Regions from separate parts of the Streptomyces sp. NPDC018029 genome, predicted to be linked through region 1. Evidence: riboswitches for the same ligand, from Rfam matches in the RefSeq annotation. Region 1 holds a riboswitch; each other region holds the start of a gene.
What was found. Region 1 has a riboswitch for cyclic di-AMP ahead of ACH4D5_RS18730 (transglycosylase family protein). Riboswitches for the same ligand answer to the same signal wherever they lie in the genome.

Region 2: linked by a shared signal. The riboswitch ahead of ACH4D5_RS12895 (M23 family metallopeptidase) and the one ahead of ACH4D5_RS18730 (transglycosylase family protein) in region 1 are both predicted to bind cyclic di-AMP.
Region 3: linked by a shared signal. The riboswitch ahead of ACH4D5_RS22250 (M23 family metallopeptidase) and the one ahead of ACH4D5_RS18730 (transglycosylase family protein) in region 1 are both predicted to bind cyclic di-AMP.
Region 4: linked by a shared signal. The riboswitch ahead of ACH4D5_RS09570 (NlpC/P60 family protein) and the one ahead of ACH4D5_RS18730 (transglycosylase family protein) in region 1 are both predicted to bind cyclic di-AMP.

What each region holds. Positions count from the first base shown of each region.
Region 1 covers NZ_JBIRFV010000005.1:545,005-552,265, forward strand. Annotated here, with positions in the region: gene ACH4D5_RS18710 (nucleoside triphosphate pyrophosphohydrolase) at 1-416, shown strand, start outside; gene ACH4D5_RS18715 (sel1 repeat family protein) at 460-2,484, shown strand; gene ACH4D5_RS18720 (cytochrome P450) at 2,549-3,880, shown strand; gene ACH4D5_RS18725 (transglycosylase family protein) at 4,000-5,076, shown strand; cyclic di-AMP (ydaO/yuaA leader) riboswitch at 5,272-5,423, shown strand; partial or broken gene ACH4D5_RS18730 (transglycosylase family protein) at 5,428-5,823, shown strand; partial or broken gene ACH4D5_RS18735 (LysM peptidoglycan-binding domain-containing protein) at 5,947-6,150, shown strand; gene eno (phosphopyruvate hydratase) at 6,484-7,261, shown strand, end outside.
Region 2 covers NZ_JBIRFV010000004.1:19,975-27,235, forward strand. Annotated here, with positions in the region: gene ACH4D5_RS12885 (PrsW family intramembrane metalloprotease) at 1-891, shown strand, start outside; gene ACH4D5_RS12890 (aldo/keto reductase) at 902-1,846, opposite strand; gene ACH4D5_RS12895 (M23 family metallopeptidase) at 1,976-3,061, opposite strand; cyclic di-AMP (ydaO/yuaA leader) riboswitch at 3,073-3,220, opposite strand; gene ACH4D5_RS12900 (PP2C family protein-serine/threonine phosphatase) at 3,442-4,674, opposite strand; tRNA gene ACH4D5_RS12905 (tRNA-Met) at 4,787-4,860, opposite strand; gene ACH4D5_RS12910 (YceI family protein) at 5,065-5,610, shown strand; tRNA gene ACH4D5_RS12915 (tRNA-Lys) at 5,669-5,741, opposite strand; gene ACH4D5_RS12920 (LamG domain-containing protein) at 5,878-6,681, opposite strand; gene ACH4D5_RS12925 (DEAD/DEAH box helicase) at 6,760-7,261, opposite strand, start outside.
Region 3 covers NZ_JBIRFV010000007.1:150,507-157,767, forward strand. Annotated here, with positions in the region: gene ACH4D5_RS22235 (DNA topoisomerase (ATP-hydrolyzing) subunit A) at 1-762, opposite strand, end outside; gene ACH4D5_RS22240 (M16 family metallopeptidase) at 976-2,331, shown strand; gene ACH4D5_RS22245 (M16 family metallopeptidase) at 2,328-3,713, shown strand; cyclic di-AMP (ydaO/yuaA leader) riboswitch at 3,920-4,082, shown strand; gene ACH4D5_RS22250 (M23 family metallopeptidase) at 4,095-4,898, shown strand; gene ACH4D5_RS22255 (GntR family transcriptional regulator) at 5,114-5,800, shown strand; gene ACH4D5_RS22260 (HPr family phosphocarrier protein) at 5,977-6,258, opposite strand; gene ACH4D5_RS22265 (GNAT family N-acetyltransferase) at 6,411-7,261, shown strand, end outside.
Region 4 covers NZ_JBIRFV010000003.1:203,299-210,559, reverse strand. Annotated here, with positions in the region: gene ACH4D5_RS09580 (peptidoglycan DD-metalloendopeptidase family protein) at 1-1,207, shown strand, start outside; gene pcrA (DNA helicase PcrA) at 1,243-3,720, opposite strand; cyclic di-AMP (ydaO/yuaA leader) riboswitch at 3,975-4,131, shown strand; gene ACH4D5_RS09570 (NlpC/P60 family protein) at 4,139-5,377, shown strand; gene ACH4D5_RS09565 (hypothetical protein) at 5,472-5,825, opposite strand; gene ACH4D5_RS09560 (NlpC/P60 family protein) at 6,172-7,221, shown strand; gene ACH4D5_RS09555 (LuxR C-terminal-related transcriptional regulator) at 7,249-7,261, opposite strand, start outside.

The DNA of each region.
Region 1 (7,261 bases):
AGGAGGCCTCCGGCGAGCCCGGCGACGAGCCGTTCTCCATCGACGACGTCGCGGGCGGCATCGTCGAGAAGCTCATCCACCGCCACCCGCACGTCTTCGGCGACGACTCGGCGGACACGCCGGAGGACGTGAAGGCGCACTGGCTCCGCACGAAGGCGGAGGAGAAGCAGCGCACGTCGGTCACCGAGGGCATCCCGCTCGGCCAGCCCGGCCTCGCGCTGGCCGCGAAGCTGGCGTCCCGGGTGCGCACGGCGGGCCTTGAGGTGGAGGTGCCGCAGGGGGAGGGCGTGGGGTATGAACTCCTCGCCCTTGCCCTGCGCGCCGAGGCGGCGGGCGTCGACCCCGAGGCGGCACTCCGCGCGGCCGCGCGGGCCTACCGGGACGCGGTGCGGGCGGCCGAGGGGGCGGACGCTTAGTACCGTTGCCTCCTGAGGCGGTTCGACGGGCGTGGGGGCTTGTGTGGCAACGGAGTTGGAGGCGCTGGCCGCCGAAGCGGGTGATGTCCTCGTCGGGGCGATGTGGGGGCACCAGCGTCGCTGGCTCTGGGCCCGCGACGAGTTCGCGGCGTTCCTCCGGCTGTCGGGCGCCAAGGCCGGTGCGACCGAGCTCGACATCGACAGGGCGCGGGTGCTCGCGGAGGTCGCCGACACGCGCACACTCCAGCGGTTTTGGCACGGGGTGCTGTACGACTGCCTCAGGGGCGGCGGGGGACTGCGGGCGGACCGCCTCCGCGTCCTCGTGGCCGACTCCGCCGCCTCTTTCTGGGACGTGACGCCTCCGACGGGCGGCGAGCCCGAGACGACGGAGCCCGCCGAGGCCGCGGACACCACCGGGGACTTCGTCCTCGACTACACACCGCCCGCCTGGTACACCGCCGCCCAGTCCGAGGAAGAGAAGGAGAAGGAGACCGAGGCACAGTCCGGCCCCGGTGCGCGGAACTCCGTCACCGGCGGTGCGCAAGGCACCGTCGTGCAGGCCGACTCCATCGGATCGGTCACCGTCAACGCGCTGCCCCCGCCGCCCGCATGGCCCGCACCCCAGCACGCCGCCGCCGACGGCTGGCCCCGCCTCGACGGGCTCCGCCGCCTCGGCCTCGGCGTGCGCCCCACCCGCCGGTTCCCCGGCGCGACGGCCCTCCCGCCCTACGTCACCAGGGACTGCGACGACGAGCTGACCGTCCTCCTGAAGCAGGCCGCGCACTACGGCGGCCTCGTCATCGTCACGGGCGGCCCCCTCTCCGGAAAGACCTCGACGGCGTGGGCGGCCCTGCGGGCGAGCGTGGCGGAGGACACCCGGGTCTTCGTCGCGAGCGGCGGAGCGAACCTTCGCGACCTCCCGGACCAGCTCCGGGGCCGGGAGGCCACGGGCACCCACGTGGTGTGGCTGGACGACCTGGACGGCCACCTCGCGGAGCCCGGCACCCCCGGCGTCCTCGCCAGGCTCACCCACGACCGCGTCCTCGTCCTGGCGACGATGCGGGACGAGGCGTACGACAGACACCGCTTCGGACACCATCCGGCCGCCCGCGTCCTGAGCGTCGCGCAGACCGTCGAGGTGCCCACCGAGTGGAGCGAGGCGGAGCTGGCGCGGCTCGCGACGGCCGACGACCCGCGCCTGACGGACGCCGTCCGCTGGCGCGGGGACCTCGGCATCACGGAGTTCCTCGCCCTCGGTCCGGACCTGTGGGAGGAGTGGCGCAGGGCGCGCCGCGCGGGCACGCGGCTGCTCGGCCACCTCCTGGTGCGCGCGGCGATCGACCTGGCGCGGTGCGGGCTGACCCGGGGCGTCACGCCGAAACTGCTGAGGAAGGTCCAGGAGGAGTACGACCTGGAAGGCCCCCTCGGGACCGGGGCGACGTCCGAGGAGACGTTCGAGGAGGCGCTCGCCTGGGCCACCGCGCCCCGGCACGGCGTGACGGGCCTGCTCGTACCGGGGGAGTGGCCCGGCACCTGGCGGGCGTACGGCTCGCTGATCGCCGACGCGGCCCGCTCCGAGCTGACGGAGCCGGTGCCGGACGGCGTGTGGGTCCGCGCGTACGAGGAACTGGAGCCGCATGAACCTGCCGAGCTGCGCGGTCTGGTGACCGCCTTCCGGCTGACTCTCATGCCCCGCGCCGCGAACGGGGACGCGGACGCCATGTCATGGCTCGGCCTGCTGGCGGGGGACGAGGGGGACACGGCGGCCGCCGAGGACTGGTTCCGTAAGGCCGCCGACCGCGGGCACTCCCGCGCGGCCGGCCGCCTCGGCCACCTCCTCGCGACCCGGGTCGCGTACGAGGAAGCGCTCCCCTATCTCACGGCCGCCGCGAAGGCGGGCGAGACCGGGGCGGCCGCCCTGCTCGGCCAGGTCCACCAGCACCTGGCGGTCCACTACTTCCGCATCGCCCAATCCGAGGGCGACGCCTCAGCGACCCGTCGCCTGAAGGGCCCCCTCCGCCCCACAGGCCCCCTCTCCATCCACTCCCCGGACCCCCACCTCGACTAACGCCCGCCACCCGCACCCCCGGCCGAGGAAGAGCCCCGGCTCCCCCTAGGGATACGGTCGCCGCATGCACGACCAGCCGCCCGCGACCTGCCCCGCAGGAGCCACCCCCGCGCCCGGGGCGACCCCGCAGCCCGAACTCTTCAGCTGGGAGTTCGCCACCGACCCCTATCCCGCGTACGCCTGGCTGCGCGAGCACGAGCCCGTGAGCAAGCAGCGGCTTCCCAGTGGGGTCGAGGCCTGGCTGGTCACCCGGTATGCCGATGCACGGCAGGCCCTTGCCGATCAGCGGCTCAGCAAGAACCCGGCCCACCACGCCGAGCCCGCCCACGCCAAGGGGAAGACCGGCATCCCGGGCGAGCGCAAGGCCGAGCTGATGACGCATCTGCTCAACATCGACCCGCCGGACCACACCCGGCTGCGCCGCCTCGTCGCGAAGGCGTTCACGCCGCGCCGCGTCGCCGAGTTCGCGCCCCGGGTGCAGGAGCTGACGGACCAGCTCATCGACCGGTTCGCCCACGAGGGCAGCGCCGACCTCATCCACGAGTTCGCCTTCCCTCTCCCCATCTACGCCATCTGCGACCTGCTCGGCGTCCCCCGCGAGGACCAGGACGACTTCCGCGACTGGGCGGGCATGATGATCCGGCACGGGGGCGGGCCCAGGGGCGGTGTCGCCCGGTCCGTCAAGAAGATGCGGGGCTACCTCGCCGAGCTCATCCACCGCAAGCGCCTCGAACCGGGCGACGACCTCATCTCCGGCCTCATCAAGGCCTCCGACCACGGCGAGCACCTCACCGAGAACGAGGCCGCCGCGATGGCCTTCATCCTCCTCTTCGCCGGCTTCGAGACCACCGTCAACCTCATCGGCAACGGCGTGTACGCCCTCCTCACCCACCCCGAGCAGCGCGAGCGGCTGCAGAGGGCGCTGGACGACGGCGACACCGGCCTCCTGGAGACCGGCATCGAGGAACTGCTGCGCTACGACGGGCCCGTCGAGCTCGCCACCTGGCGGTTCGCGACCGAGGCGCTCAGCATCGGCGGACAGGACATCGCGGCGGGCGACCCCGTCCTCGTCGTGCTCGCCGCCGCCGACCGCGACCCCGCCCGGTTCGACGACCCCGACACCCTCGACCTCTCCCGCCGTGACAATCAGCACCTCGGATACGGGCACGGCATCCACTACTGCCTCGGCGCCCCGCTCGCCCGCCTGGAGGGCCGCACCGCCCTCGCGACCCTGCTGCGACGCCTTCCCGACCTGCAACTGGCGGCGGATCCCGCGGATTTGCGGTGGCGTGGCGGGCTGATCATGCGAGGACTGCGCACGCTGCCCGTGGAGTTCACAACCGCACAGAAAACGGTGCCCGGCGTACACCCCACTGACGAGCCGTCAGGACTGTGATGTTCACGTGATCTCTGCTGCATCGACTTGTGACAAGCGTTCGACTGCGGCTACGTTCACGACGACTTGAGCGCCCCAGGCGCCCAAGTCGTCGCTGCAGTCTCCTGAAAGGCACCCGCATGCTCTCCGGCAATGGTCGTCACCGACGCCCCCGCCAGGCCCCGGCCCTCATCGTCGCGGCAGGTGTCACCGGATCAGCCATCGCCATCCCGCTGCTCGGCGCCACCAGCGCGAGCGCCGCCGAGACCACCACGTGGGAGAAGCTCGCCGAGTGCGAGAGCGGCGGCGCGTGGAGCGCCAACCCCGGCAACGGCTACTACGGAGGCCTCCAGCTCTCGCAGGAGACGTGGGAGGCGTACGGCGGCCTCGACTACGCGACCAGCCCCGACCAGGCCAGCCGCTCGCAGCAGATCGCCGTCGCCGAGAAGATCCTCCGCGACAAGGGCACCGCGGCCTGGCCGAGCTGTGCCCCGATCGCCGGGCTCAGCAAGGGCGGTGCCGCGGCCGACGTCGACCCGGGCGGGCCCGTCACCCCGACGCCCTCCGACTCGACGGGTTCGGCCGACTCCAAGGACCCCGAGGGTTCCAAGGATTCCAAGGACGCCAAGGAGCCCGAGGGTTCCAAGGGCTCCAAGGCCCCCGAGAAGGGGACGGACAAGTCTTCCGGCGAGGCCACGGACTCCGACGACTCGGAGCGGCCCTCCGACGACGCGAGCGACACGCCCGCCTCCGGCGACGGTTCGCGAGAGAAGAATCACGACGAGTCCGGCGAAAAGGACGGCAAGGACGGCAAGGGCGGCAAGGGCGGCGCCGAAGACGCCGTCGGCAAGGGCGACTCCGGCAAGTCCGGCCAGAAGGACACCACTTCACCCACGCCCGAGAAGTCGACCGACCCGGCCGACGACGCCACCGACCCCAACGGCTCCTCCTCCGGCCGCCACCGCGGCGACCGCGCGGACGAGAGCGACAGCGCCGGCGACCGCCCCGGACGGCACGCCTCGCGCGGCGCCGACCGCTCCGAGAAGCTCGCCGACGGGACGTACACCGTCCGCTCCGGGGACAACCTCTCGGTCATCGCGGACGACTTCGGGGTCGACGGCGGATGGCACGAGCTCTACAGCGAGAACAAGAAGACCGTCGGAGGCGACCCGGATCTCATCCTCCCCGGTCAGAGCCTCGATGTGGGCGAAAAGTAACGGGATTTGACGATGCGTCTGCGGGGGACTTGGCCGGTGTTGTCCGGTTTGGCGCGAGTGAGAGATGGGTCTCAGAAGCCCTGATCGTCTTTGAAATTCGGTGGGGAGCGTGTCTACGGTCGTGACCGCTCGCCACTGGTGAGCCCCGCCGGTCGGTACGCCGAATCCTGCCAACGGCCGGACGGGAACAGTCGTCGCTCAAGAGCGCCGTGGGCAGGAGCGGGGGACCCAAGGTAAGTGCCGTGTCATGCGGCTAGGGGTGAAGCCGCACTCGCGAGAGTGCGGCCGGGCAACCACATCGGCCCGAACCCGACAGCTCACCTCGCAGGCGTCGGTGTAGGGGATGAACTCATGCTGCTTTCCGGCAAGGGCAAGCACCGTCGCCCGTCCAAGGCCACTCGTGTCGCCACGCTCGTCGGCGTGACCGGCGCCGCCGTCGCCGCCCCGCTGATGGCGGCCGGCTCGGCCAACGCCGCCACCGGTCAGGAGTGGGACGCCGTCGCCCAGTGCGAGTCCGGCGGCAACTGGTCCATCAACACCGGCAACGGCTACCAGGGCGGCCTCCAGTTCTCGCCGTCCACCTGGGCCGCGTACGGCGGCACGAAGTACGCGCCGACCGCCGACAAGGCCTCCAAGGCCCAGCAGATCGAGATCGCCGAGAAGGTCCTCGCCGGCCAGGGCAAGGGCGCCTGGCCGAGCTGTGGCGTCGGCCTCTCGGGCGCCGCGTACAACGGCGGCGGCTCGCAGCAGCAGGCCCCGCAGCAGCAGAGCAAGCCGCAGCCGCAGCAGACGCAGCAGCAGGCCGCTCCGCAGCAGCAGGCCGCGCCGAAGCAGGCCGCGCCCAAGCCGCAGCCGACGCCGCAGACCGAGACCAAGAAGACCGTCGAGACCCCGACCGGCAAGAAGGTCGAGAAGGGCGACGGCGAGTACAAGGTCAAGACGGGCGACACCCTGTCCAAGATCGCCCAGGCGCACGACGTCAAGGGCGGCTGGCAGAAGGTCTACAAGCTCAACGGCGACATCATCGACGACGCCGACTTCATCTACCCGGGCCAGCAGCTCCACCTGAGCTGACCCGGCCGGTCACGGCCGTGCCTCGGCGGACGCACGGCCGTACCCCCCGTCCCCACGGGCTCCCCGCCCCGGTGCGCGTATCCCCCGTACGCACCGGGGCGGGGGCATGTCCGCACCCGTTCCCCCCGCCGCCTCCGGCCCCTCTTGTTCGCTACTAGCGAGTAGAGAACATGGCCTTACGCCCTGTTTCCGCGCCATATGGGCCTTGTGCCGTCCCAGGGGACGGGCGGTCGGCTGGCCGAAGGCCCGGAGCCGGTTAGGCTCAGGAGACGCAGGGCCGAAGCGGCCCGGCGTAATCGTGTTTACGCGTCACACTCCCAGAAGGAGATGCTCGTGCCGTCCATCGACGTCGTCGTAGCCCGGGAAATCCTGGACTCCCGAGGCAACCCCACGGTCGAGGTCGAGGTCGGCCTCGACGACGGCAGCACCGGTCGTGCCGCCGTTCCGTCCGGTGCCTCCACCGGTGCCTTCGAGGCCATCGAACTCCGTGACGGTGACCCCAACCGTTACCAGGGCAAGGGTGTCGAGAAGGCCGTCCTCGCCGTCATCGAGCAGATCGGCCCGGAGCTCGTCGGCTACGACGCCACCGAGCAGCGCCTGATCGACCAGGCGATGTTCGACCTGGACGCCACCGACAACAAGGGCTCCCTCGGCGCCAACGCCATCCTCGGCGTCTCGCTCGCCGTCGCGCACGCCGCCTCCGAGGCCAGCGACCTGCCGCTCTTCCGCTACCTCGGCGGTCCGAACGCGCACCTGCTGCCCGTCCCGATGATGAACATCCTGAACGGCGGGTCGCACGCCGACTCGAACGTCGACATCCAGGAATTCATGATCGCCCCGATCGGCGCGGAGTCCTTCTCCGAGGCCCTGCGCTGGGGCACCGAGGTCTACCACACGCTGAAGAAGGTCCTGAAGGACAAGGGCCTCTCCACCGGCCTCGGCGACGAGGGCGGCTTCGCCCCGAACCTGGACTCCAACCGCGCCGCCCTCGACCTCATCCTCGAGGCCATCAAGCAGGCCGGCTACGTCCCCGGCGAGCAGATCGCGCTCGCCCTCGACGTCGCCGCGTCCGAGTTCTACAAGGACGGCAAGTACCAGTTCGAGGGCAAGG
Region 2 (7,261 bases), on a different contig from region 1:
TTCCGCAGACGCGACTTCACCGGCATCGTCGACGGCATCGTCATAGCCGGGGTGACCGCGACCGGGTTCGCGTTCACCGAGAACATCCTCTATCTGGGCAACGCCTTCGTCACCGACCAGCTGAGCCGCGAGAGCGGCCTCGCGTCGGTGACGGCCGCGACCTTCTTCGTACGCGTCGTCATGTCCCCGTTCGCGCACCCGCTGTTCACGGTCCTGACCGGCATCGGCTTCGGCATCGCCGCGCTCTCGGCCGAGCACCGGCACCTGCGCCGCGTGCTGCTCCCGCTCATCGGGCTGCTGCTCGCGATGGGTGTGCACGCGCTGTGGAACGGCTCGGCGGTCTTCGGGCAGTACGGCTTCTTCGCCGTGTACGCCCTCTTCATGCTCCCGGCGTTCGGCCTGCTGACCTGGCTGGCGATCTGGACCCGGCAGCGCGAACTGCGCATGATCCGCGCCGAGCTGCCCGTGTACGCGGCGGCGGGCTGGCTCACGCCGCCCGAGCCGTACGCGCTCGGCTCGATGCGCGCCCGCTCGGTGGCCCGCGACTACGCCTCGTACACCTGGGGAAAGGCCGCGGCCCGCACGGTCGCGGAGTACCAGATGTACGCGACGTCGCTCGCGTTCCTGCGCCACCGGGGCCGCCTCGGGCGGGCCGGTGCCGACTTCGTCGTACGCGAGCGGGAGCTCCTCGAAAAGCTCTGGGAGCGCCGCGAACCGTCCCGCCCCGCGCTGGCGTACGCGGCCGGGGCGACGGCGCCGGCCCTGCCCCCGATGCCGTACACGCCCTACCAGCCGTACCAGCCGTACGGCCACACCCCGCCCCCGTACGGGCAGCCGCAGCCCCACCCGGCGTACGGCTACCCGGCGCACAACCCCTACCGCAACATCTGACCGCCGGACGTCAGGCGGACGCCGCGGTCAGCGCCGCGACCTCCGCCTCCGTCAACTCCAGGTCGCCGACCGCGAGCAGGGCGGGCAACTGCTCCACCGTGCGCGCGGAGGCGATCGGCGCCGCCACGGTGGGCTGTGCCGCGAGCCAGGCGAGCGCCACCGTCGCGACCTGGGCGCCCCGCGCCCCGGCGATCTCGTCGAGCGCGGCGAGGACACGGTCGCCCCGCTCGCTCCCCACGTACTCCTCGACCCGGCCGCTCCGCGCGCTCTCCACCTGGGCGCCCTTGCGGTACTTGCCGGTCAGGAAGCCGGACGCGAGCGCGTAGTAGGGGACGGCGGCGAGACCGGAGCGGGAGGCGACCTCCTGGAGCGGGCCCTCGTAGGTGTCGCGGGAGACGAGGTTGTAGTGCGGCTGGAGCGCGACGTACCGCGCGAGGCCCTCGCGGTCGGAGAGGTCGAGCGACTCCTGGAGCCGCTCGGGGGTGATGTTGGAGGCCGCGATCGCCCGCACCTTGCCGGCCCGCACCAGTTCGTCGAGCACGCCGATGATCTCCTCGACGGGGAGCGACGGGTCGTCGTAGTGGGTGTAGTAGAGGTCGATGTAATCGGTGCCGAGACGGCGCAGGGAGGCGTCGACCGCGCCCTTGACGGTGGTCGCGGAGAGGCCCTTGTACTCGGGGTGCGCGCCGGCCTTCGTGGCGATGACGACGTCGGAGCGGTTGCCGCGCTCGGTCAGCCACTCGCCGATGAGGGTCTCGGACTCGCCGCCCCGGTTGCCCTCCGCCCAGGCCGAGTAGACGTCGGCGGTGTCGATGAAGTTGCCGCCGGCCGCGGTGTAGGCGTCGAGGACGGCGAAGGACGCCGTCCGGTCGGCGGTCCAGCCGAAGACGTTGCCGCCGAGGGCGAGCGGGAAGACCTCGAGGTCGGAAGAGCCAAGCGGGCGTAGAGAAGTCATATGTCCCTCAACACCGGCGGCGGAAACGGAATTCCGTTCGGCCGGACCGGCAGCCCTGGCGTCGGGGGGTTGTCGCCAGGACCGCCGGAGTCTCTCAGAAGGGGGTGGGGGCTGCGTCCCGGGGTCGGGTCAGGGGTTCAGGCCCTTGCTCTGCAGCCAGCCGAGGGGGTCGATCCCGGAGCCGCCGGGCGTGTGGACCTCCAGGTGGAGGTGGGGCCCGGTGACGTTGCCCGTCGCGCCGACGCGGCCGATGACGTCGCCCGTGCTGACCTTCTGGCCCGCGCTGACGTTGAGCGACGACTGGTGGCAGTACCAGATCTCCGTGCCGTCCTCCAGTTCGAGCACGGTGCGGTAGCCGTACGCGCCCGCCCAGCCGGCCTCCTTGACGGTGCCGGTGTGCACCGCCTTGAGCGGGGTACCGGTGGGGGCAGCGAAGTCCAGACCCGTGTGGTGCCCGGAGGACCACATGGAACCGGCGTCACCGAAGTGCGACGTGAGGGTGTACGAGGAGGTGGGGATGGCGTAGCTCTTGGCGAGCTTGGCGCGGCGCTCGGCCTCGGCCTTCGCCTTCCGGGCCTCCTCTTCCTTCTTCTTCTTGGCCGCGGCCTTGGCGTCCGCCGCCTTCTCGGCCGCCTTCTGCTGTTCGGCGGCCTCTTCGGCGGCCTTCTTGACGGCGGCCTCCTCTGCCGCGGTCCGCACGGCGGTGTCCGCCTGCTCCTGCTGGTTCTCGGCCTGCTGCATGATGCGGGCGCGCAGCGCCTCGCCCGCGTCGGTGGTGCCCTGCTCGGCGTCGGCGGTGCTGACACCGGCGGCGGTGAGCGGAGCGGCGGCCGCGGCCGTGGTGGTCTCCGGCGAGTCCTCGGACATCAGGGACCCGACGCCCGGCAGGGACTCGGCCGCCGGCAGCGAGTCGGCGACGGCGCCCACGCCCGGCAGGTCGGGCAGGGATATGGAGACCGGCGGCTTGCCGTCCTGGGCGGTGGCGATGCCGCCGGCGCCGACGGCGGCGATGACGCCCACGCCGAGCACGGTGGAGCTGCGGGCGAGCCCGCCGCCGCCCTTCTTGTGCACGCGGTGCCTGCCGCGGACGGGGCGGATGGACTCCTCGGTGGGGTTCCACTCCTCGAAGGTGTCGAGGGGGCCCTCGTCGTACGAGCCGAAGTCGTCGTCATTCGGCACGTACACGGCTCGGGGGGCAGGCCGGTTGGACGCCACTGGGGCGCGCTCCTTTCCTTCCTTCTCGCCTACCGGGTTAGCTGACGGGTTCGGAGCAGGAAGGTCTCCTACGAACACCTGGCACGGAGGCACAGCTGCCCGATTCACCCCAAGTTGGTGGTTCCCCGGCTCCCTTGCGGGATTAGGCGCGTGCGCGCGGAGCCGCCTCTAGTGACGGCTGGGACGACCGCGCTGCGTTATCGAACGTTAATAGACAGGGGGTCCGTATTCCAAGCCGTTCCGGTTGATCGTTAACGCTGATCGCGTGTACGTACCGGGACACGAGGGTGCGGACCGGGGCGAGTTGACCCCCGGCCTTCAAACACCAGAGCTTCACATTTCCTTGACAGAGTGTCAGTTGTTATGCGGAGGGGTGTACTTCAGTCACCGGCGGTGACCTCCGGATCGCCGGCGGCGGGCCGCCGCACCGCGAGCAGCGCCATGTCGTCCGTCATGGCGCCCCCGGTGTGCCGCCGCACCTCCCCCGCCAGGGCGGCGAGCAGCGCGTGCGGGCCGCCCCGGCCCGGGAAGATCCGCCCGCCGAGCCGCGCCGCGGGATCGTAGAACTCCCCCGCCGCGTCCCGCGCCTCCGACAGGCCGTCCGTGTAGAAGAGCAGCGTCGCGCCGGGCGGGAACTCCGACTCGTCCGCCCGGTCCGGCCAGACCCCCAGGTCCCCCATGCCGAGCGGCAGCGCGGGCTCGCTCGCCGACATGACGCACAGCCGCCCGTCGCCGCGCAGCAGCAACGGCGGTGGGTGCCCGCGGTTGATCAGGCGTACGGAGCCCTCGCCGTGCCGGATCTCCGCGAGGACGGCGGTGGTGAACCCCTCGAACGCGTCCAACCCGTCGCGCCGGGTGCCCTCACGCGCCAGCGCCCGCTCCAGGCGCTGCGCCACCGCCTCCAGGGTGGCCTCCTGCTCGGCGGCCTCCCGGAAGGCGCCGATGACGACGGCGACCGCCGCGACCGCGCCCATGCCCTTGCCGCGTACGTCGCCGACGATGAGCCGCACGCCGTGCGGGGTGTCCTGCACGGCGTACAGATCGCCCCCGATGAACGCGTCGGCCTGCGCGGCCTCGTACCGTGCCGCGATGTCGAGCCCGCCGATGCGCGGGTCCGGCGCGGGCAGCACGGCGCGCTGGGTGGCCTCGGAGATGGAGCGGGCGATGGCGAGCCGGTCGTTGCCGCGGCGCACGACACGGTTGATCACGATCGCGAGGGCGGCGACGGTCGCCACGGTGACCACTTCGGTGACGGCCTCGACGTGGCTGCTGACGCGGTTGCCGTAGTGCAGGAAGTAGTGCAGGAAGAGGACGGCGCCCGTGGCCGCCGCGCCGGTCAGGACGGTGCTGAGCAGCGAGTAGAAGGGAGCGGCGATCAGCGGGGCCGCCGTGAAGAGCGGGGCGGCGGTGAACTCCGGCGGGGTCGACACGTCGTAGGCGACACCGACGATGAGCAGCAGGAGGGGCAGGACCCGCACGAAGGCGCGCTCGGTACCGGTGGCACCCCTGGCCTCCCTGGCCCCTCTGACCCCCCTGGCCCCTCTGCCGTCGGGTACTCCTCGCTGCCCCACCGCTTGTCTCCCGCCGACTCCGCGCCCATGACCGCGCTCCACCCAGGGTTCCCGCAGCGGGAGGAGGGTGCGACCTGGTGTGGGCCGAGCGGGTTACGGGCCCGGAAAACACCTGAGGCCGGGAAGCTGATGCTTCCCGGCCTCAGGCCTTCAGTAGCGGGGACAGGATTTGAACCTGCGACCTCTGGGTTATGAGCCCAGCGAGCTACCGAGCTGCTCCACCCCGCGTCGGTAAACCCAACAGTACGCCATCCGGAGGGGTGCGTCGAACCACTTGACTCAGGGTGGTCCTGCGCTCGAGCAGCCCGGAGGGGCACCGACCCCGGCGGTATGTTCGAGCCTCCACGGTCGATCCACGCTCCACGACGCCTTCTCCAGTGACCGGTTGCACCGAACGCTTACTGCCTCTTTCCCACCGGGAGTGACCAAGCAATGTCAACCATCACCAAGCTCAGCGAGCTGAGCGGCGAGTACGTCCTCGACACCGCCCGCACCCGCATCGGCTTCGTCGCCCGGCACTCGGTCGGACCCCAGGTCCGTGGGCACTTCGAGGAGTTCGAGGGCAGTGCGCAGCTCGACGGCGACGATCCCTCGAAGTCCGCCATCCGGCTCACGATCCGGTCGAAAAGCCTGCAGAGCCACAACAAGTTCCGCGACGACCCGGTGCGCGCCAAGTTCCTGGACGCGGAGAACCACCCCGTCATCACCTTCGCGTCCACCGAGGTGGAGCAGATAGACGGAACCACCTTCAAGGTGACCGGCGACCTGACCCTGCGCGGCACGACCAGGCCGCTCACCCTGACCGTCGAGACGACCGGCGGCGAGAACGACGCACAGGGCGACCTGCGCGTCGGCTTCAAGGGCAGCGTCCTGATCAACCGCAAGGACTGGGGCGCGACCGCGAACGCCGCGGACGTACTCTTCGTCAGCCCGAAGGTGACGGTCGAATTCGAAATCGCGGCACTCCGCCGCCCCTGACCCCCCGCAACACACCGAAAGCCCAGCTCGGAGACGACTCCGAACTGGGCTTTCTCTGTAGACCGTGTGGGACTCGAACCCACAACCAATGGATTAAAAGTCCACTGCTCTGCCAATTGAGCTAACGGTCCTCGTCGGTGCACCCCCGAGCATAGCGGGAGGGGGCCCGTCATCCGATCGGGTATCGCCGTCGAGGACCGGTGCTGTTGCGGAACGGGAGGTTCCGCGGGGCTGTGGAAGCCTTCCGCGGCAGCCTCCCGCCGCGTGTCAGATCGACACGCCCAGCCTCACCACATCCTGCTCGCTGAGCACTCCCGCGTAGGCGTGCACGTCGTCCACGGCCCCGTGCAGGTACTCGCTCCGGCCGTCCGCCGTCGTGGCCCGGCCGACCTGCAGCCCGGCCTCGGCCCGCCACGCGTGGTGGAACGGCGCACGGGCCATCGGTGTGCCGTCGACGTACAGCAGCACCTCGTCGGCCCCGTCGTCGTACACCACCGCCAGGTGGTGCGGGTCACCCGGCGAGGCCCAGCTGTTGTCCGCCTTGAGCGTCGTCGTCTCCGCTCCCGCCCGGTCCTCGTGAGCCAGGGTCAGCTCCCATATCTGCCGCTGCGGCGTGTACCTCAGGGTGGCGAGGTCGTTGTGCTCGCCCGGCAGGGACAGGACCGTCATCGTCCGGTCCGCAGCGGCCGGGTCGATCCGCACATGTGCGGCCAGCGAGAAACTGTCGCCGGTGTCCACGACCGGGGCGCCGGTCGCGGCGAAGTCGCCGTCGCCGTCCAGGAGGAGCTCCCCCTCGCCCACCATCGCCGGGTCCCCCGGACCGCACTCGGGGTCCATGGCCGGGTCACAGGACTGGTCGTCGCGGCGGATCTTCGCATCACCGCCCAGCTTCAACGGCTGTCCGCCGCCCTCCTCGGGGCTCGCTCCCCCGGACGCCTCGTCGAGCTGCCAGCGCCCCGCACGCACGGCCGCGCGCTCCGCGAGGTCCGCCGCTTCCGCCGGGACGACGACCCGGTTCCACGCGCGTACGTCGGCGATCCGGCCGGCCCAGTTCCCGCCCTGCCCGGACACGCCGAAGGGCCCGCACGACGCGTACGTCGTGCGGGCCCTTCGGTTCAGACGGACCTGATTACAGGTGCTGACTGACGATCAGCCGTTGCGCTTCCAGCGCGGCTTGTCGTCGCGGCGGCCGAACGAACCCGTGCCGGAGCCGGAGCGGTCGTCGCGGCGGTTGTACGACGGGCGGTCGTGGCCGCCGGAGCGGAAGCCGCCCGAGCCGCCGGCGGGGCGGTCGTCGCGACGGTCGCGGTTGAACGGACGGTCGCTGCCGCGGTGGCCGCCGGCCGGACGGTCGTCACGGCGGAAGCCGCCGCCACGGTTGTCGTCACGACGGTCGCGGTTGAAGCCACCGCCACGGTTGTCGTCACGACGGTCGCGGTTGAAGCCGCCAGCGCGGTTGTCGTCGCGGCGCTCGAACGAACGGCCACCACGGTCGCCACCGGACGGACGGTCGTCGCGACGGAAGCCGCCACCACGGTTGTCATCGCGGCGGTCGCGGTTGAAGCCGCCGCCACGGTTGTCGTCGCGGCGCTCGAACGAACGGCCACCACGGTCGCCACCGGACGGACGGTCGTCGCGACGGAAGCCGCCA
Region 3 (7,261 bases), on a different contig from region 1:
GATCTTGAAGGAGCCGCGGCCCGATTCGTACGCGTCCTTGATGCCGTTGAGCCCAACGATCCGGCCGCCCGTGGGCAGGTCGGGGCCCGGCACGTACTTCATCAGGGTCTCGAGGTCGGCGCCCGGGTGCTTGATCAGGTGACGGGCGGCGGCGATGACCTCGCCGAGGTTGTGCGGCGGCATGTTCGTCGCCATGCCGACGGCGATGCCGGACGCGCCGTTGACCAGGAGGTTCGGATACGCCGCCGGGAGGGCGGACGGCTCCATCTCCTGGCCGTCGTAGTTCGGCTCGAAGTCGACGGTGTTCTCGTCGATCGACTCCGTCATCAGGGAGGTGGCGTCGGCCATCTTGCACTCGGTGTACCGCATGGCGGCCGGCGGGTCGTCGTTGCCGAGGGAGCCGAAGTTGCCGTGGCCGTCCACCAGGGGGAGGCGCATCGAGAAGGGCTGGGCCATGCGCACCAGCGCGTCGTAGATCGACGCGTCTCCGTGCGGGTGCAACTTACCCATGACCTCGCCGACGACGCGGGCGCACTTCACATAGCCGCGGTCGGGGCGCAGGCCCATCTCGTTCATCTGATAGACGATTCTGCGGTGGACCGGCTTCATGCCGTCGCGGGCGTCCGGCAGGGCGCGGGAGTAGATGACCGAATACGCGTACTCGAGGAAGGAGCCCTGCATCTCGTCGACTACGTCGATGTCGAGGATCTTCTCCTCGTACGCGTCGTCGGGCGGCGGGGTCTTCGTGCTGCGGCGGGCCATCGCTGCTGCGGCTCCTTCACCAAGCAAGTGCGGGTTCTGACGCCGACCATTGTGGACTGTCCCACTGACAACGCCGACCACGACCCGTGCACCGGCGGTGTCACACGCGACTACGCCGAGGGCGGACCGGGAACTTCGTCAGGTGTCCACACGCTTGCATACAGTGGCAGGACTGGCAGAACCAGCAATGTTTTAGCGATCGAAGGGACGTACATGCCCATGGGTCACACGGCCACAGCCGAGGCCGGCTCCGGCGGCCTGACAGCGACCGAGCACCGGCTGGCCAACGGCCTGCGCGTGGTGCTCTCCGAGGACCACCTGACCCCCGTCGCCGCGGTCTGCCTCTGGTACGACGTCGGCTCACGCCACGAGGTCAAGGGGCGAACCGGCCTCGCGCACCTCTTCGAGCACCTCATGTTCCAGGGCTCGAAGCAGGTGCACGGAAACGGCCACTTCGAGCTGGTCCAGGGCGCGGGCGGCTCGCTCAACGGCACGACGAGCTTCGAGCGCACCAACTATTTCGAGACGATGCCCGCCCACCAGTTGGAGCTCGCCCTCTGGCTCGAGGCCGACCGGATGGGCTCGCTGCTCTCCGCCCTCGACGAGGAGTCCATGGAGAACCAGCGCGACGTCGTCAAGAACGAGCGCCGCCAGCGCTACGACAACGTCCCGTACGGCACCGCCTTCGAAAAGCTGACCGCCCTCTCGTACCCCGAGGGCCACCCGTACCACCACACGCCGATCGGCTCCATGGCCGACCTGGACGCGGCCACCCTGGAGGACGCGCGCGCGTTCTTCCGCACGTACTACGCGCCCAACAACGCCGTCCTCTCGGTCGTCGGCGACATCGACCCGGAGCAGACGCTCGCCTGGATCGAGAAGTACTTCGGCTCGATCCCCGGTCACGACGGCAAGCAGCCGCCGCGCGACGGGTCCCTGCCCGAGCGCATCGGCGAGGAGCTGCGCGAGGTCGTCGAGGAGGACGTCCCGGCCCGCGCCCTGATGGCCGCCTACCGCCTCCCGGAGGACGGCACGCGCGCGTGCGACGCGGCCGACATCGCCCTCACCGTCCTCGGCAGCGGCGAGTCCTCCCGGCTCTACAACCGCCTCGTGCGCCGGGACCGCACCGCGGTCGCCGCGGGCTTCGGCCTGCTGCGCCTCGCCGGGGCGCCCTCGCTCGGCTGGCTGGACGTGAAGACGTCCGGCGACGTCGAGGTCCCCGTGATCGAGGCCGCCGTCGACGAGGAGCTGGCCCGCTTCGCCGCCGAGGGCCCCACTCCGGAGGAGATGGAGCGCGCCCAGGCGCAGTTGGAGCGCGAGTGGCTCGACCGGCTCGGCACGGTCGCGGGCCGCGCCGACGAACTCTGCCGGTACGCCGTCCTGTTCGGCGACCCGCAGCTCGCCCTCACCGCCGTCCAGCGCGTCCTCGACGTCACGGCGGAAGAGGTCCAGGAGGTCGCCAAGGCCCGCCTGCGCCCGGACAACCGCGCCGTGCTCGTGTACGAACCCGTGACCGCCGCCGACGAGGGCGCAGAGGCCGCCGAGGAAGAAGAGGAGGCGGCGAAGTGACCGAGGCCGCGACGATGCAGTTCCACCCCCAGCCCCAGGCCGGACAGGCCAGGCCCTGGGCCTTCCCGGCGCCCGACCGCAGCACGCTGCCCAACGGCCTCACCGTGCTGCGTTGCGACCGCCCCGGCCAGCAGGTCGTCGCCGTCGAGATCAACCTCGCAGCGCCCCTGGACGCCGAGCCCGAGGGCCTCGACGGCGTCGCCACGATCATGGCGAGGGCCTTCAACGAAGGCACCGACAAGCACTCCGCCGAGGAGTTCGCCGCCGAGCTCGACCGCTGCGGCGCGACGCTCGACGCACACGCCGACCACCCGGGCGTGCGGGTCTCCCTGGAGGTCCCGGTCTCCCGGCTCCCGAAGGCGCTCGGCCTGCTCGCCGACGCCCTGCGGGCCCCCGCCTTCGCGGACAGCGAGATCGAGCGGCTCGTCCGCAACCGCCTGGACGAGATCCCGCACGAGGCCGCCAACCCGGCCCGCCGCGCCGCCAAGGAGCTCTCCAAGGAGCTCTTCCCCGCGACCTCGCGCATGTCCCGCCCCCGCCAGGGCACCGAGGAGACGGTCGCGGCCATCGACTCGGCGGCGGTGCGCGCCTTCTACGAGAAGCACGTCCGCCCCGCCACGGCCACCCTCGTCGTGGTCGGCGACCTGACCGGGACCGACCTGGACGCCGTCCTCGCCGACACGGTCGGCGCCTGGACGGGCTCCCCGGGCGAGCCGCGCCCGGTGCCGCCGGTGACCGCCGACGACCGCGGCCGCGTCGTCATCGTGGACCGCCCCGGAGCGGTCCAGACGCAGCTGCTGATCGGCCGCATCGGGGCCGACCGGCACGACCGCGTCTGGCCGGCCCAGGTCCTCGGCACGTACTGCCTGGGCGGCACCCTCACCTCGCGTCTCGACCGCGTCCTGCGCGAGGAGAAGGGATACACCTACGGCGTACGGGCGTTCAGCCAGGTCCTTCGTTCGGCGCCGGACGGCTCGGGCGCCGCGATGCTCGCCATCAGCGGCTCCGTGGACACCCCGAACACGGGACCGGCGCTGGAGGACCTGTGGCAGGTCCTGCGCGTCCTCGCCGCCGAAGGTCTCACGGACGCCGAGCGCGACGTGGCCGTGCAGAACCTCGTGGGCGTCGCCCCGCTCAAGTACGAGATGGCGGCCTCCGTGGCGGCCACCCTCGCCGACCAGGTCGAGCAGAACCTCCCGGACGACTTCCAGGCGCAGCTGTACCGCCAGCTGGCCGCCACCGGCACCGTGGAGGCCACCGCCGCCGTCGTGAACGCCTTCCCGGCGGACCGCCTGGTGACGATCCTGGTCGGGGACGCCGCGCAGATCGAGGAGCCCGTCAGGGCGCTCGGCATCGGCGAAGTGAGTGTCGTCACGGGCTGAGTGACGGCTGAGTCACAGTCAGGACATATCGGGACCCCGGTGACCGCTTCAGGCGCCGGGGTCCTCATATGTCCGAATTCATACGGTGGTTGCCTGTCTGCCGTGTGGCGTGCGCTACAAAAGGCGACTTCTGTTTGTCGATTGAAGACGGCGCGTTTAGCGTCGACCCGGCTGTTCGTCGCGCAGTACGCCGCATCCGCGGCACCGGACAGTCATCGCCGAGTCCCCGTACGGCGCGAGCCAGGGGAGCCGGGGACCCACATGTCCCCTGGGGTGAATCGGGCACCTTGCCGCGAGGCGAGGGACCCGTAGGAGACCTTCCTGCTCCGAACCCGTCAGCTAACCCGGTAGGCGAGAAGGAAGGAAAGGATCACCCGCCACATGGCGTTCACCCGTGCCACCGGGAAGCACCGTCGTCCGAGCCGCCTCACGCGTACCACCGCGAACGTCGCCGGTGTCGCGGCGCTCACCACCACCGGTGTCATCGGCGGCCTCGCCGCCCCGGCGCTCGCCGCCCCCGACGAAGCCGCCATGGAGCACACCGGCCTCACCCAGGCGATATCCGTCGGCGACTCGCTCGCCGCGAGCATCGACGCGCAGGCCGCGGCGCAGCAGCAGGCCGCCGACGACGCCGCCGCGGCCAAGAAGGCCGAAGAGGCCGCCAAGAAGAAGGCCGCCGAGGAGAAGCGCAAGGCCGAGGCCGAGGCCAAGGCGAAGGCCAAGAAGGAGCGCGAGGCCAAGGAGCGCGCCGCCCGCGAGGCCGAGCGCAAGCGCCTGAACACCTACGTCTCCCCGATCAGCGGCTCGTACGTCTCCACGGGCTACCAGACCGGCGGCGCCATGTGGTCCTCCGGCAGCCACACCGGCGTGGACTTCCACGCGGCGTCCGGCACCCCGGTCCACGCGGTCGGCTCCGGCACCGTCGTCGAGGCCGGCTGGGGTGGCGCCTACGGCAACAACGTGGTCATCAAGATGAACGACGGCACGTACACCCAGTACGGCCACATGTCCTCCCTCGGCGTCACCGTGGGCCAGACGGTCACCCCGGGCCAGCAGATCGGCCTCTCCGGTTCCACCGGCAACTCCAGCGGCCCGCACCTCCACTTCGAGGCCCGCACCGGCGCTGAGTACGGCTCGGACATCGACCCGGTCGCGTACCTCCGCTCGCACGGCGTCAGCGTCTGACGGACGACGGACGACGGACGACGGACGACGGACGGCAGACGCCGACCCCGCACAGCTCCGAAAGCCCCGGCTCGCCCAGAGCCGGGGCTTTCGCGTTGGCCAAAAGATATCCATGATTTCCGGCCCGCCGTCGGAAATTCCCGCGCTCTGCAATAGAGTCACTGAATGAGCGTCGGTCGACCGCGTTTCGCGGGGATTAAGGCGGAGGTCCGATCATGCGCGTGCCCGCGCACTCTGTATGCACGGCCATTCGGGACGATATTGTCGCCGGCGTCCACGAAAGGGGCGGCCGGCTCACCGAGGAACTCCTCGCGCGCCGCTACGGCGTCTCCCGGGTGCCTGTGCGCGAGGCCCTGCGCACGCTGGAGGCCGAGGGCTTCGTCGTCACCCGCAGGCACGCGGGCGCCTGCGTAGCCGAGCCCACCGAACAGGAGGCGGCCGACCTCCTGGAGGTCAGGACGCTGCTCGAACCGCTCGCCGCGGCGCGGGCCGCGCAGCGCCGCACGGACGCGCACCTGAAGGTGTTGCGCGGGCTCGTCAGGCTGGGGCAGGAGCGCTCCAGGAGCGGCCTGGGGGAGGAGCTGCGCTCACTGGGCGGCTGGTTCCACGAGACGCTCGCCCAGGCCTCCGGAAGCCCCGGCCTCAGCGCGCTGCTCACCCAGCTCCGGCACAAGGTCGCCTGGATGTACGTCGTGCAGGCCCCGGCGGCGCCCGGTGAGTCCTGGTCGGAGCACGCCGCGATCCTCGACGCGGTCGCCCGCCGGGACCCCGAGCGGGCCAGGGCACTCACCGCCGCGCACGCCGAACGGGCCGCGGCCGCCCACCGATTGCGCCCCGCACGCCGGGCCGGCCATGTGAGGGATTCGCAACATGCCGTAAACACGGTGAGCCTCCGGAATTAACGGAGGCTCCGTATATTCCGTATACGAGAAGAAAGCTATTTCTCCGAGCGGATAATCCCGCATACGTCGCTGCATCTGTCGAGTCGATGCATCCGTCGATGCGTACGCCCGCATACGTCGATGGGGTCACCCGGGAATTCCGGGCGACCCCATCCACGTAATGCGGGAAACGTGTCCTAGACCGTCTCCGGAAGCTCCTCGAGCCCCTCCGAGACCAGCTTCGCCAGGCGGTCGAGCGCGGCGTCGGCACCCTCGGCGTCGGAGGCGAGCACGATCTCCTCGCCGCCCTGGGCGCCCAGGCCGAGCACGGCGAGCATCGAGCCGGCGTTGACCGGGTTGCCGCCGGCCTTGGCGATCGTCACGGGGACGCCGGCGGCCGTGGCCGCACGGACGAAGATGGAGGCGGGTCGGGCGTGAAGGCCCTCGGCCCAGCCGACGTTGACGCGGCGCTCAGCCATGTGTTGCTGCCCTTCCAGGTGTCTCACACTTGTCTAGACCAGTGTCTCATGCCGTCACGGGTGCTCTGCCGACCCGCGTCCGGCCCGGGCCGCCCTCGACCCGTCCCAGCTTGCCCCGGCCCCGACGGCCGCGCGACCCGTACCCTGGCCCCATGCAGACCCCGTCGGATCAGCAGGATCGGCACGACTACCCCTCCCACTGGGAAGCCGATGTGGTGCTGCGCGACGGAGGCACCGCCCGGATCAGGCCCATCACGGCCGAGGACGCGGACCGCCTGGTCAGCTTCTACGAACAGGTCTCGGACGAGTCGAAGTACTACCGCTTCTTCGCGCCCTACCCACGGCTGTCCGCCAAGGACGTGCACCGCTTCACCCACCACGACCAGGTGGACCGGGTGGGCCTCGCGGCCACGGTGGGCGGCGAGTTCATCGCCACCGTGCGCTACGACCGCATCGACGAGCGCGGCATGGCCGCCAGCGCGCCCGCGGACGAGGCCGAGGTCGCCTTCCTCGTGCAGGACGCCCACCAGGGCCGCGGCGTCGCCTCCACGCTCCTGGAGCACATCGCGGCCGTCGCCAGGGAGCGCGGCATCCGGCGCTTCGCCGCCGAGGTGCTGCCCGCCAACACCAAGATGATCAAGGTGTTCACGGACGCGGGCTACCAGCAGAAGCGCAGCTTCGAGGACGGCGTCGTACGCCTGGAGTTCGACCTGGAGCCGACCGCCCGCTCGCTCGCCGTGCAGCGCGCCCGCGAACAGCGCGCCGAGGGACGGTCCGTGCAGCGCCTCCTGACCCCCGGCTCGGTCGCGGTGATCGGCGTGGGCCGGGCCCCCGGCGGCGTCGGCCGCAGCGTGCTCGCCAACCTCCGGGAGTCCGGCTTCACCGGGCGCCTGTACGCGGTGAACAGCGCCTTCGAAGAGGAGCCCGAGGGCGCCCGCGTCGACGGAGTGCCCGCGCACCGCTCTGTAGCGGCCATCGAGGAGCCCGTGGACCTCGCGGTGGT
Region 4 (7,261 bases), on a different contig from region 1:
GGGCCAGTGGGCGACCACCGCGGCCACCGCGGCCACCACGGCCCCGCCGCAGCGGACGACGCTCGCCCAGGACCCGTACGCCGCGCAGTACTACGCCGACACGTACGACACCGGCAGCTACGACACCGCCTCCATGTGGTCGACCGGTGGCTACCAGCAGCTCGCCGACATCCCCTCGCAGCCGGGCCCCGACTCCACGGGCCAGTGGGACACCCCCGCCTGGGACCAGACGCCGCAGCCCGGCGAGTGGGACACGCAGACCTTCGACACGAGCGCATACGACCCGCACGACGCGGCCCCGCCGCACGAGGCCGAGCAGCCCGACCCCCACCAGTACGAGCTCGACGCCGACACCGACGCCGCGTACGGGACCACCGATCCCGAACCGGCCGCCGCGGACTCCCGGAGCGCCGCTCCCCGCACGTCCCGCGCCACCCGCGGAAAGAGCGGCGGCGACGGCGGCCGCTCCAGGACCCGCCGACGGACCCCCGCCAAGCGCTCCGCCCTGTTCACCGTCGCGGTGCCCTCGGCCTGCGTGATGGGCGTCGCCGGTGTGGCCGCCGCCTCCGTGGGCAACTTCGGCGCGGACGACGAGAAGAAGGAAACGGCGGCATCGGCTCCGGACGCCGCGCCCGTGCAGCCCTCCGCCGCCAACAACAAGCTGGACACCCAGCTGGCGAACCTCTCCGCCGACGCCGGCGACTTCGCGGACCGCGCGAGCCGCACGCAGGAACGCATCGACCTCAAGGCCGAGAAGGTGGCCGCCCAGAAGAAGGCGGCAGCCGAGGCGGCGCGCAAGGAGCGGCTGCGCCCCAAGTTCGCCCTGCCGGTCAAGCAGCACGGGCTGAGCGCCTACTACGGCCAGGCGGGCGTCAACTGGATGTCCGCGCACTCCGGCATCGACTTCCCGGTGTCGTACGGCACGGAGGTCCTCGCCGCGACCGACGGCACCGTGTCGACGAAGTGGAACAGCGCCTACGGCAACATGGCGATCGTCACCGCCAAGGACGGCACGGAGACGTGGTACTGCCACCTCTCCACGCACAAGATCTCCAGCGGTCCCGTGAAGGCGGGCGAGCCCATCGCCTTCTCCGGGAACTCCGGCAACTCCACAGGACCGCACCTGCACTTCGAGGTGCGGCCCGGCGGCGGCTCGGCGATCGACCCGCTGCCGTGGCTGCGCAGCCACGGCCTCGACCCGACGTAACCCCCGGGGTCACTCTCCGGCCGCCGCCCCAGGCGTCAGAGCTTTTCCACCGGCGCGTACCTCAGCAGCAGGCGCTTCGGCTTGGGCTCTCCGAAGTCCACCGTCGCCTCGGCGTTCGCACCCGTCCCCTTCACCCCGACCACGGTCCCGAGGCCGAACTGGTCGTGCGTGACCCGGTCGCCGACGGCGAGCGACACCACCGGCTTCTCCGACGCGCGGCGCGTGGCGAAGCCCTGCGCCCCGCCGGAACGCGAGCGCGAGGAGGACAGCGACGAGGCGATCCCCGCGGCGGGCCCGGACGACACGGGCGCACCCACCGAGCCGGTCCGCTTCCAGTCCAGGTGCGTGTCCGGGATCTCCTCGAGGAAACGCGACGGAGGGTTGTACGACGGCTGGCCCCAGGCGCTGCGCATCGAGGACCGCGTCAGATAGAGCCGCTCACGCGCGCGCGTGATGCCCACGTACGCGAGGCGGCGCTCCTCTTCCAGCTCCTTGACCTGCCCGAGGGCGCGCATGTGCGGGAAGACGCCGTCCTCCATGCCGGTCAGGAACACCACGGGGAATTCGAGGCCCTTGGCGGTGTGCAGGGTCATGAGCGTGATGACTCCGGAGCCGTCGTCCTCCTCGTCGGGGATCTGGTCGGAGTCGGCGACCAGGGCGACGCGCTCCAGGAAGTCGGAGAGCGTGCCGGCGGGGGCGGCCCCCTCCTCGCCCTCGGCAGCCGCGCTGTTGTCCTGCTCGAACTCCAGCGCCACGGCCGCGAGCTCCTGGAGGTTCTCGATGCGCGTCTCGTCCTGCGGGTCGGTCGAGGCCTGCAACTCGGCGAGGTAGCCGGTCCGTTCGAGGACGGCTTCCAGGACGACGGCCGGGCCCGCGCCGGACTCGACGATGGTCCGCAGCTCCTCCATGAGCGTGTTGAAACGCTTGACGGCGTTGGTGGAGCGGGCCGCCATTCCGTACGCCTCGTCGACGCGGCGCAGGGCCTGCGGGAAGGAGATCTTCTCGCGCTGCGAGAGCGCGTCGATCATGGCTTCGGCGCGGTCGCCGATGCCCCTCTTCGGTACGTTCAGAATGCGGCGCAGCGGGACCGCGTCCTCGGGGTTGGCGAGGACGCGCAGGTAGGCCAGCACATCGCGGACCTCCTTGCGCTCGTAGAAGCGGACGCCGCCGACGACCTTGTAGGGCAGGCCGACGCGGATGAAGATCTCTTCGAAGACACGGGACTGGGCGTTCGTCCGGTAGAAGATCGCGACGTCGCCGGCCTTGGCCTCGCCTGCGTCGGTGAGGCGGTCGATCTCGTCGGCGACGAACTGGGCCTCGTCGTGCTCGGTGTCGGCGACGTATCCCGTGATGCGGGCGCCCGCGCCCTGGTTGGTCCAGAGGTTCTTGGGGCGGCGGCTCTCGTTCCGCTCGATGACCGCGTTCGCGGCGGTGAGGATCGTCTGCGTGGAGCGGTAGTTCTGCTCCAGGAGGATCGTCGTCGCGTCGGTGTAGTCCTCCTCGAACTGGAGGATGTTGCGGATGGTGGCGCCGCGGAAGGCGTAGATCGACTGGTCCGCGTCACCCACGACGCACAGCTCGGCCGGGTCGTCCTCCTCGCCTCCGGAGGGGCCGACGAGCTCGCGCACCAGGGCGTACTGCGCGTGGTTGGTGTCCTGGTACTCGTCGACCATGACGTGCCGGAAGCGGCGCCTGTAGTGCTCGGCGACGTCCGGGAAGGCGCGCAGCAGGTGGACCGTCGTCATGATCAGGTCGTCGAAGTCCAGCGCGTTCGCCTCGCGGAGGCGTGACTGGTACATCGCGTAGGCCTGGGCGAGGGTCTTCTCGAAGCCGTCGGCGGCCTGTCCGGCGAAGTCCTCCTCGTCGATCAGCTCGTTCTTCAGGTTCGAGATCTTGGCGCTGAAGGACTTCGGCGGGAACTTCTTCGGGTCGAGATCCAGGTCGCGGCAGACCAGGGCCATGAGGCGCTTGGAGTCCGCGGCGTCGTAGATCGAGAAGGAGGAGGTGAAGCCCAGCTTCTTGTACTCGCGGCGCAGGATGCGGACGCAGGCGCTGTGGAAGGTGGAGACCCACATCGCGTTCGCCCGGGGGCCGACGAGCTGCTCGACGCGCTCCTTCATCTCGCCCGCGGCCTTGTTCGTGAAGGTGATCGCGAGGATCTGGCCCGGGTGCACGCCGCGCTCGGCGAGGAGGTACGCGATGCGGTGGGTCAGCACACGGGTCTTGCCGGAACCGGCGCCGGCCACGATGAGCAGGGGGGAGCCGGCGTGCACGACGGCCGCGCGCTGGTTCTCGTTCAGCCCGTCGAGGAGCGACGCCGGGTCGATGACCGGGCGCGGGGCGCCGTCGCGGTAGTGCGACTCCCGGGTCATGGGCGCGTCGAACTTCCCGTCGAACAAATCGTCCGGAATGGGCTCCGGAGCGCTGTCCTCGGGCGGCGGCGGGGGCGCTTCGTCCGCGGCCCGGGAGGGCTGCAGGTCCGCCAGGAAGCTGTCATCAAAGAGGCTGCTCATCGCTTCCCGAGTCTAGGCGGCCCCACTGACAACCCGCTGCGGTTCCGGACACACCCCGGCCCACCTACTGCGCGCCCGCACATGATCACGCTCCGCTACGCCTCGCGCCGCCTCAGCCGCGTCCGCGTCAAGGGCCTCGTAAAGTCACGAAAATGTATCGGGCATATCGAACATCAACCTTCACAGGGGCCTCACGGGTTGGCTAGCGTGCCCGGCGGGCCACTCGCCCTCCACCGGCGAACCCCGCCGGGAACGGGTGGCCTCCGCCGAGTCCGACGTGTTCGGAGCCGGGGACCCACCAGAACCTTGGGGTGAATCGGTCCCGTACGAAGTACGGGACTGTAGGGCAGCCTTCCGAACCACCCGCCCGAACCCGACAGCTAACCCGGTAGGCGGTCTACGGAAGGAGTCGCCTCCCTTGGCGTCGCACCGCAAGCCGCGGACCCGTTCAGCCGGCATACGCACGGCCCCCGCCCTCGGCATCACGACGGCGGCCCTCACCTCCGTCGCCCTCCTGGCACAGAGCGCGCAGGCGGCGCCCTCCGCGCCGGCGAAGCCCAGCCTCGAAGAGATCCAGAAGAAGGTCGACGAGCTCTACCAGCAGGCCGGCGTGGCCACCCAGAAGTACAACTCGGCCAAGGAGCGCACCGACAAGCAGCGCAAGAAGGTCGACCGCCTGCTCGACGACGTGGCCGAACGCACGGACGAGCTGAACGACGCACGCAAGGAGCTCGGCTCCTTCGCCGCAGCCCAGTACCGCACCGGCGCCGTCTCGGAGACGGCCACAATGATGCTCGCCGACGACCCGCAGGGCTACTTCGACCAGAACCACCTGGCGGACCGGCTGACCACGCGCCAGAAAAAGGCGGTCGACGACTACCAGGCGCAGCAGGCGTCGGCGACCGAGCAGCGCACGAAGGCCGCGAAGAGCCTCAAGACGCTGAGCGAGTCGCGGGACGACCTCAGGACGAGCAAGCGGACCGTCCAGAAGAAGCTGGGTGACGCGCGTGAGCTCCTCTCGAAGCTGACCGCCGAGGAGAAGGCGCGGCTCGCGGAGATCGAGCGGAAGAAGAAGCAGGAGGCCAAGCGCAAGGCCGAGAAGCTGGCCCGCGAACAGGCCGCGGAGGCGGAGCGCGAGCGGAAGGCCGAGGAGGCGGCGCAGCGGGAGAAGGAGCGGGGGGCCGACCAGGGCTCTGGTTCCGGCTCCGGCTCCGGTTCCGACGCGGGCTCGGGTTCGGGTTCGGACTCAGGCTCCGGCACCGGCACAGGCACCGGCTCCGGCTCCGGAAGCACCGACGGCAGCTACGCCACCAAGGCCGCGAAGGTCATCGATTTCGCGGAGGCCCAGATCGGCAAGCCGTACGTCTGGGGCGCCACCGGCCCCGACTCCTACGACTGCTCCGGACTCACGCAGGACGCCTGGAAGGCCGCGGGAATCTCCCTGCCGCGCACCACCTGGGACCAGGTGAAGGTCGGCACGACCGTGAAGACCTCCGACGCCAAGCCGGGTGACCTGGTGTTCTTCTACGACGACATCAGTCACGTGGGGATCTACATCGGCAACGGCAAGATGATCCACGCCCCGAAGCCGGGCGCGAACGTCCGCGTCGAGTCGATCTACTACATGCCGATCCACAGCGTGGTGCGCCCCGCATAAGGACGAAGCACGCTCTTGAGGCCGACACACCCTCACGCGCGCGTGGCCCGCATCCTCCCCGGATGCGGGCCACGCGCGCGTGAGGCGTGAAAACTCAGGTCCACAGCACCGCGATGAAGATGTTCGCCGTGGTCAGCAGGCCGACCGCACCGAACATGCCCTTGTCGACCTTCTCCTCGTCCCGCTTCACATAGACCAGCGCGAGGATCACGATCAGCAGGGCCAGCTTGATGCCGATCTTGACGTTGTTGACCGTGTTGTCGTCCGCCTGGTTGAGGCCCACCAGGACCACACCAGTGACGAGCATGATCAACGCGCCGTGCAGCATGCCGGGGCTGAAGCGCGCGGTGCCCTGGCTCATCTGCTTCATCTGGGTCAGGAAGCCGCCCAGGAGCGAGGCGATGCCGATGATGTGCAGGCCGACGAAGAGATGGATGAGTAGGTCCATGAGGCCGGAGCCTAGCCGGGCCTCGGGCCGGGCGTGGCAGGCGCCCCCATAGCACCACACTCCGGCCGGGCAAGCCGGAAACGAGCCATCGGTCACGGCCGCGCACCAAGCAGCCGCCGTCCCGCGAACGGCACGGTCGTTGTCGGTCACTGTCCGCCCACTTCCGCCAGTTGCGCGCACTCCCTCACCAACCCGTGACGGTCGGGTTTAGCGTCCTCCACCAGGTGACCGGCTCCCCAACCGCCGTCCGAACCCGGGACGGCTGTCGGTCGCCACCGCCGAGAAAACCGGCGGCGGCCCGTCCCCCTGTGCGGGCCGCCGCCGGACACGTAAGGAGCCCCACTTCGTGGCAGCGCACCGCAAGCCCAGACAGCGCTCGCTCAGCGGCAGCACGGCCCGCACCGCCGCAACCCTCGCCCTCGCCGGAGCCGCGTCGGCGACCGCCCTGGACGGCACGGGGCACGCGGACCCCCGGCTCGGCCCCGCCGAGGTGAAGTCCAAGGTCGACGCGCTCTACCGCGAGGCGGAGACAGCCACCGAGAAGTACAACGGCGCGAAGGAGAAGGCCGAGAAGGCCGAGAAAGCGCTCCGCGAGCTGCGCGACACGGCGGCCCGCAAGACGGAGAAGCTCAACACCGCCCGCAACAGCCTCGGTTCGTACGCCGCCGCGCAGTACCGCGCAGGCGGAATCGACCCCTCCGTGCAGCTCGCGCTCTCCTCCGACCCGGAACAGTTCCTGGACCGCGCGGCACGCGCCGACCGGGCCGGCAGCCGCCAGGCCCTCGCCGTCCGCGATGTGCGGAAGCAGCTCCGGGAGATGGACCGGCTGCGCGGCGCGGCCGACGACCGGCTGACCGCCCTCCGCGCACGCCAGGCGGAGCTGGACAAGCACAAGAAGACGATCACCAGGAAGCTCGGCGAGGCGAAGCGGCTGCTGTCCCGGCTCACCGCTGAGCAGCGCGCGGAGCTCGCCGGCCGGGAAGAGGACGACCGCGCCTCCCGCTCGGACACCCGTGACGCCTCCCTGGGCGCCGCCAAGGCCCCCAACGCCCGCGCCGCGACCGCCGTCTCCTACGCGTACAAGGCGATCGGCAGCCCCTACGTCTGGGGCGCCACCGGCCCGAACGCGTTCGACTGCTCGGGGCTCACCCAGGCCGCGTACCGCTCGGCGGGTGTCGCGCTGCCCCGCACCACGTACGCCCAGATCGACTCGGGCAAGCGCGTCTCCCGCTCCGAACTACGCCCCGGCGACCTGGTGTTCTTCTACTCCGGCATCAGCCACGTCGGCCTCTACGTCGGCAACGGCCAGATGATCCACGCCCCGAATCCGAGCGCCCCGGTGCGGCTCGCACCCATCGACCAGATGCCGTTCGCAGGAGCCACGCGCGTGGCGTGAGCCGACTCCCCGCGCGCCTTCGTCCGGTCAGACCAGCCGC